3 regions of the Oceanobacillus sp. FSL K6-0251 genome follow, and region 2 is predicted to be linked to each of the others. Evidence: a T-box and tRNA genes for the amino acid it is inferred to sense, from the RefSeq annotation. Region 2 holds a T-box; the other regions hold tRNA genes.
The links. The T-box of region 2 lies ahead of serS (serine--tRNA ligase). A T-box ahead of a tRNA ligase gene usually reads a tRNA of that ligase, here a tRNA-Ser.

Region 1 (2,261 bases), 2.9 Mb from region 2:
GAAGGAGCGCTGAATAATCTGGATCGTAAAATAACGGAGTATTTAGTGGATATCGCTTCTACCAACTTAACAGAACCGGAAAGTATAGAACATACCAGCTTAATGAGTACAATTCGTGATATTGAACGAATTGGCGACCATTTTGAGAATGTGGTTGAACTGGTGGACTATAAAATGTCCAACAAAGTTTCGTTGACAGATCAGGCAATTGAAGATCTCAACAAAATGTTTGATTTAACGTATATGACAGTTAAACAGGCTGTTGAGGCTTTAGAGGCAAACGATCGGGAAGCGGCTTTAGAAGTTATTCAAAAAGAAGACCAAATCGATAAAATGGAGCGGAAATTCCGTAAAAACCATATTATCCGTATGAATGAAGGCACTTGTAATGGATCAGCAGGAATCGTTTTTGTCGATATCATAAGTAATTTAGAACGAATTGGCGATCATGCTGTAAACATTGCTCAGAACGTCTTAGGAGACCATTAAGGATAATCTGATATAAAAGGGCTCTATCTGTTGTAATGAAGCGGATAGAGCCCTTATTTCATCTATTTCGGGATAAAAGGGGAAGAGAACGCTTTTAACGTGATAACTGCCGGTCATTGTTATGCAGCGCGGAGGTGTATAAATTATCAACAGCATTTATGGAACATCTGATTATTTTGAAGCATGCATATTAAAAAGTGGGGATAACAGATGCGATAGAAATACAGCTTTTTCTATATATTACCGGAAATGAAAAAAGTTTTTATAAGTTTTTGTTGAAATATGTTATATTACATGCTATTATAATTCTTGCAGTCAACTTCTGATAAAAACTTTTGCAACACCGCAAAAAAAGTTGTTGACATAATCAACAGAACATGATAAATTATATTTTGTTGCTAATTAAAACAAACATTATTCCACAGTAGCTCAGTGGTAGAGCAATCGGCTGTTAACCGATCGGTCGTAGGTTCGAATCCTACCTGTGGAGCCATGGCGGTGTAGCTCAGCTGGCGAGAGCGTACGGTTCATACCCGTGAGGTCGGGGGTTCGATCCCCTCCGCCGCTACCAAAAAATATATACATACATTTGCTATTTCATGGCGGCCGTGGCGAAGTGGTTAACGCACCGGATTGTGGCTCCGGCATGCGTGGGTTCGATCCCCACCGGTCGCCCCATTCAATAATAGTAAAAGGACCCTTAGCTCAGTTGGTTAGAGCTATCGGCTCATAACCGATCGGTCGCAGGTTCGAGTCCTGCAGGGTCCACCATTTATTCTGCCTGGAGGTATACCCAAGTCTGGCTGAAGGGGTCGGTCTTGAAAACCGAGAGGCGGGTCAAACCGCGCGGGGGTTCGAATCCCTCTACCTCCTCCATACATATTTCACAACAGAATGATGGAGAGCTTTTATATCAAAGCTCCATGTACGGCTTGGTAGCTCAGTCGGTAGAGCAGAGGACTGAAAATCCTTGTGTCGGCGGTTCGATTCCGTCCCAAGCCATCTAAAAAACAAGCGCAAAGCTTGTTTTTTTGTGTGCTTTTTTCAGATTTTGCAAGCGGAATCTGATTCTTTTTTATAAATATTTTGTTGTTTCTTTAAGGCAAAAAAGTTTCACTAAATCAAAAAGGGATAGTCAATAATATGTAAACGGTTATTTAATAAGGAATGTTTGATACATATCAGTGCAAAATATTTGCAAGAAATTCTTACCTTTGATAACGTATAAATTGTAGAAATAAAATCATCATTTATTTTAAGGAGGAGTTACACATGGCAAAATTTGAATTACCGGAATTACCTTATGCATACGATGCATTGGAACCATCTATCGATAAAGAAACAATGAACATTCACCATACGAAGCATCACAACACCTACGTTACCAAATTAAATGATGCATTAGAAGGACATGAAGATCTGCAAAACAAATCAGTTGATGAGCTTGTGAGGGACTTAAATGAGGTTCCTGAAAGCATCCGTACCGCTGTACGCAACAATGGCGGCGGACATGCTAACCACAGCTTCTTCTGGAAGACTTTGTCACCAAACGGCGGCGGAGAACCAACTGGCGAGCTGGCTGATAAAATCAACAGCAAATTCGGTTCTTTTGACAAATTTAAAGAGGATTTTGCAGCTGCGGCAGCAGGACGTTTCGGTTCTGGCTGGGCATGGTTAGTATTAAACAATGGCGAGCTTGAAATCACAAGCACTCCAAACCAGGATTCTCCATTAACAGATGGTAAGACGCCACTATTAGGATTAGATGTATG
Region 2 (2,261 bases):
TCAAAATTAGAACAAGAAGAAATTTCACGGTACGTATGCTGGCTTGGAATCCATACTTCAATATCGTATTTTTTCGCTGCTGTAAAGCCTAAATCACCTGTACACATACTCATCACACGATAAGGGAGTTCTAACAGCTGCAATACTTTTTCCGCTTCCCCTGTCAGTCTTTCTAATGTGTCATAAGAATCTTCCGGTTTCACGAAATTCACAAGCTCCACTTTGTTAAATTGATGCTGGCGAATCAAGCCGCGTGTATCTCTTCCGGCAGAACCTGCTTCAGAACGGAAGCTGGCGCTGAATGCAACATATTTTTTCGGCAACGCCTCTCCTGATAAAATCTCATCACGGTGATAATTGGTTACAGGGACTTCTGCAGTCGGCACCAGAAAATAATCCCAGTCTTCCAGTTTAAACGCATCCTCTTCAAATTTCGGAAGCTGTCCTGTTCCTGTCATACTCAGGCGATTCACAATGTATGGAGGAAGCATTTCCTGATAGCCATGCTTATCCGCATGCAGATCCATCATGAAGTTTAATAATGCACGTTCCAGTCTTGCTCCTAATCCTTTATAAAAAACAAAACGGCTTCCTGTTACCTTTGCTGCACGTTCAAAGTCCAAAATATCTAAATTTGTCGCAACATCCCAGTGCGGCTGTGCTTCAAATGAAAATTCCGGCACCTCTCCCCATTTACGTGCTTCTACATTATCATCCTCATCTTCACCAACAGGCACACTCTCATGCGGCAGATTAGGAATAGAAAGCATGATATGTTCCAGGGTTTCCTCAATGTCTTTTAATTCTTTATCATATTTAGAAATTTGATCTCCAACTTCACGCATAGAAGCTATGGCTTCCTCCGCATCCTTCTTCTCGCGCTTTAAAACAGAAATTTCCTTAGACACTTCATTACGTTTTGCCTTTAGTTTTTCTGTCTCTGCAATCAATTCCCGTCTTCTTACATCAAGCTCGCCAAATTTGTCTAAATCGCCAAGGTCTTCTCCGCGGTGTGCTAATCTTTGCTTCACTTCATCAAAGTTATTTCGTACATATTTCATATCTAACATACTGATTACCTCCTATATTTTTAATGTCTTTAAAACCATAAAAAAACTCCCATCCCTTATGTAGAAAGGGACGAGAGTATATTTCCCGCGTTGCCACCCTAGTTAAAGAATCTATACAGACAGATTCTTCCGGCTTTATATACGAATAACGTCGTATCTCCGTGCTTACTTACGTGACTGAACCACTTCAATAAGCATGCTCCAGGATGGATTCACTGCATTCTAACGCTAATTTGCACCAGATATTAGCTCTCTATAGATAGAATCAAACAGCTACTGCTTCCTATCAACGCTTTATTATTTCAATGAATGATTGTATATCATCATAATCTATTTCCAATCAGGTTGCAAGACTTCCTGCAAAAATTAGCTGAAAAGTCCCTTCACCCAATTAAATGCACCTTGGAACATGTTTACAAAGAAATCACCAATAGATTGTAACGTAAGCATAAACCAATTTGCTTTTTCAACGGAGTCCATTGCAACTAAATCATAACTTTCCTGACTCGCTTCATCGGAAATATATCCAAAATCTTCTTCTTCTCCATCATAGACAACGGTAACTGTTCCGATAACTTCATCTGCTTCCACTGGAGCTTCTAACTCTCCATTATCATTCAATTTGTCTTCATCAATTTTATATTCTAAATGATACAGATCTTCCTCACCAGTTTTGATTGGAACATGAATCCCTTCATTGATGCCAATATTTACTTCTTTTTCTTTTCCTCTTGCAACCGGAGCTGTTTCATTGCCTTCTTCTTGATATCCTGCCGGGAATAATTCTTGTGTTTCAAATTGATCAAATCCATAATCAAACAGTTTTGCAGTCTCATTAAAACGGGCATCTTCACTGTCTGTTTTCATAACCACACTGATAAGACGTCGTCCATCCCGTTCTGCTGTTCCTGTAAAAGCATAACCGGCAACCGTTGTAAAACCAGTTTTTAAACCATCTACACCTTCATAGTAATGCTGCTGTAAATAATCTGCATCATGATCCAGCATGTAATTCCAGTTACGGATCTCCTGATCATCAAATTCCGTACTCGGCACGCTGGAAATTTCTAATGCTTCCGGATAATCATTCACTAATGCAGACCCTAAAATTGCTGCTGAACGGGCTGATAATAAGTTTGTATCGTTAGGACTTGTTCCTTCTGGATAATTATCCCCCAGACTCTCATTATC
Region 3 (2,261 bases), 1.1 Mb from region 2:
TGGTCATTTTTCTTTTTTCACTCATAGATAGTTTCCCTCCTATATATTAAATACAATTATTATAATAACATAATAAATAGTAGATTGCTATTAATATTCTTGTTTAATTTGAATGACATTTTTTTATTTTGATATAGAAGTCCTTCTTGACGGTGGGTATCGTATTTTTAAGCAAATGTTAGTAAAGTGTTGTTTTCTTTTAGAATAAAATAATATATTAGATAAGTGATTCTACTAATTCTCAATTAAGTTTTTTAAATGAGAATAAAACTCTTAGTATAACTGAAATATAAGATAGAGAATAGAAGTTCCGACAGCTTCTTTTTTATGTTAAAATGAGTTGTCATCAGTTAAACAATTTTTGGGAATTTCTGATGGCGTATAATAAAGAAGTATGTTTTGAATTGTCAGGAAGGTAAGAAGAACATTAAAATAATGAAGCTTTCTTTATATATTGGAGGTTGAAACAGATGGACCCAATGCCGGAGGAAGAATTGTACCAGTTAGTTAATCAGCTGTCAGAAGCTTTCTTTAATAAAACGTTTATGGACAAAGTACGATTTAACTCCCGTCTGCGGACAACTGGAGGGAGATATATCCCAAGTAAACGATTAATTGAATTGAATCCCAAATATGTACTGGAATCTGATAAGGAAGAGTTTCACGGGATTATTAAGCACGAGCTTTGTCATTACCATTTGCATATTGAAGGAAAAGGGTACCAGCATCGAGATAAAGATTTTAGAGAATTGCTTGCAAAAACGGGCTCTCCCCGTCATTGTAAACAGCTTCCTTCGAATCAGCAGCGCTACCAGCATATATATGAATGCCAAAAATGTAAAATGGTTTATAAAAGAGTAAGGAAAGTAGATGTATCCAGGTATCGATGTGGAAAATGCAGGGGGAGATTACATCTGATTTAATTTTTTTCAATTAAGTATTGACGAATAATATGATCCATGATAAATTAATGTAGCTGATATGAAATGACAGTTTTCATTCATTGCGAATGACCTGTTCAGCAGCTTTGTCGAATGGCTTGGATTTTTGAATAACTTTCTAAGCGAAAAAAACTTTTTAAGAAATTTAACAGTTTTTGTTGACAAAAAACAGGATATATTGTATGATATTTCTTGTTGTTGCGTAATTAGGATATTACATAGATAGTGACTGATTACTTTTATATTCCACAGTAGCTCAGTGGTAGAGCAATCGGCTGTTAACCGATCGGTCGTAGGTTCGAATCCTACCTGTGGAGCCATTATTTGGAGAAGTACTCAAGTGGCTGAAGAGGCGCCCCTGCTAAGGGTGTAGGTCGTGTAAGCGGCGCGAGGGTTCAAATCCCTCCTTCTCCGCCATTTTAATTTTCATAATGGCCCGTTGGTCAAGCGGTTAAGACACCGCCCTTTCACGGCGGTAACACGGGTTCGAATCCCGTACGGGTCATCTTTCTAAGAAATCAAAATAAATAATTGGTCCGGTAGTTCAGTTGGTTAGAATGCCTGCCTGTCACGCAGGAGGTCGCGGGTTCGAGTCCCGTCCGGACCGCCATTATAGTTGGGCCATAGCCAAGCGGTAAGGCATCGGGTTTTGATCCCGTGTACCCCAGGTTCGAATCCTGGTGGCCCAGCCATTTTCTTTTTAGAAGGAATACATGATAATACTATTACAGATAATAGTATTTTTTTATTGATAGGGACTATAAATAATGACCTGTCATATATAGGAGCCATTAGCTCAGTCGGTAGAGCATCTGACTTTTAATCAGAGGGTCGAAGGTTCGAATCCTTCATGGCTCACCATTTTTATCTTGCGGATGTGGCGGAATTGGCAGACGCGCTGGAATCAGGCTCCAGTGTCCGTTAAGGACGTGGGGGTTCGACTCCCTTCATCCGCACCATTTTTTTATATTATGCGGTCGTGGCGGAATGGCAGACGCGCCAGGTTGAGGGCCTGGTGGGTGAATAACCCGTGTGGGTTCAAATCCCACCGACCGCATCATATGTACAAACCAGTCATATCAAGGGTTGCAGACCTTTGATATTTTTTTATGCACTCATTTTTCTATATGAAATGGGTGTTTTTTTATATAGTTTTGACCAGTTTTTGACCATGTGAATAAATGGTAAAAATGAAACGTTCGGATTTAGAATAAATCATCCAATTTGTCAGCAGTTTCTCTTTGCTTACTAGAGAACAACTAAACATTAATTATCGTAGTAATGGATGAGCGCCCCAGGCGTTCTTTAAAGGTTACGTGT

Region 1: it encodes a tRNA-Ser, which carries the amino acid that the T-box ahead of serS (serine--tRNA ligase) is inferred to sense. The anticodon was not compared.
Region 3: it encodes a tRNA-Ser, which carries the amino acid that the T-box ahead of serS (serine--tRNA ligase) is inferred to sense. The anticodon was not compared.

What each region holds. Positions count from the first base shown of each region.
Region 1 covers NZ_JBBORS010000001.1:2,870,818-2,873,078, reverse strand. The annotation lists gene MKY45_RS14430 (Na/Pi cotransporter family protein) at 1-489, shown strand, start outside; tRNA gene MKY45_RS14425 (tRNA-Asn) at 908-982, shown strand; tRNA gene MKY45_RS14420 (tRNA-Met) at 984-1,060, shown strand; tRNA gene MKY45_RS14415 (tRNA-His) at 1,092-1,167, shown strand; tRNA gene MKY45_RS14410 (tRNA-Ile) at 1,184-1,260, shown strand; tRNA gene MKY45_RS14405 (tRNA-Ser) at 1,273-1,365, shown strand; tRNA gene MKY45_RS14400 (tRNA-Phe) at 1,419-1,491, shown strand; gene sodA (superoxide dismutase SodA) at 1,762-2,261, shown strand, end outside.
Region 2 covers NZ_JBBORS010000001.1:13,223-15,483, reverse strand. The annotation lists gene serS (serine--tRNA ligase) at 1-1,070, opposite strand, end outside; T-box leader at 1,134-1,369, opposite strand; gene MKY45_RS00050 (D-alanyl-D-alanine carboxypeptidase family protein) at 1,437-2,261, opposite strand, start outside.
Region 3 covers NZ_JBBORS010000001.1:1,127,543-1,129,803, forward strand. The annotation lists gene MKY45_RS05650 (catalase) at 1-25, opposite strand, end outside; gene MKY45_RS05655 (SprT family protein) at 471-923, shown strand; tRNA gene MKY45_RS05660 (tRNA-Asn) at 1,187-1,261, shown strand; tRNA gene MKY45_RS05665 (tRNA-Ser) at 1,268-1,358, shown strand; tRNA gene MKY45_RS05670 (tRNA-Glu) at 1,375-1,446, shown strand; tRNA gene MKY45_RS05675 (tRNA-Asp) at 1,475-1,551, shown strand; tRNA gene MKY45_RS05680 (tRNA-Gln) at 1,559-1,633, shown strand; tRNA gene MKY45_RS05685 (tRNA-Lys) at 1,727-1,802, shown strand; tRNA gene MKY45_RS05690 (tRNA-Leu) at 1,813-1,900, shown strand; tRNA gene MKY45_RS05695 (tRNA-Leu) at 1,915-1,998, shown strand.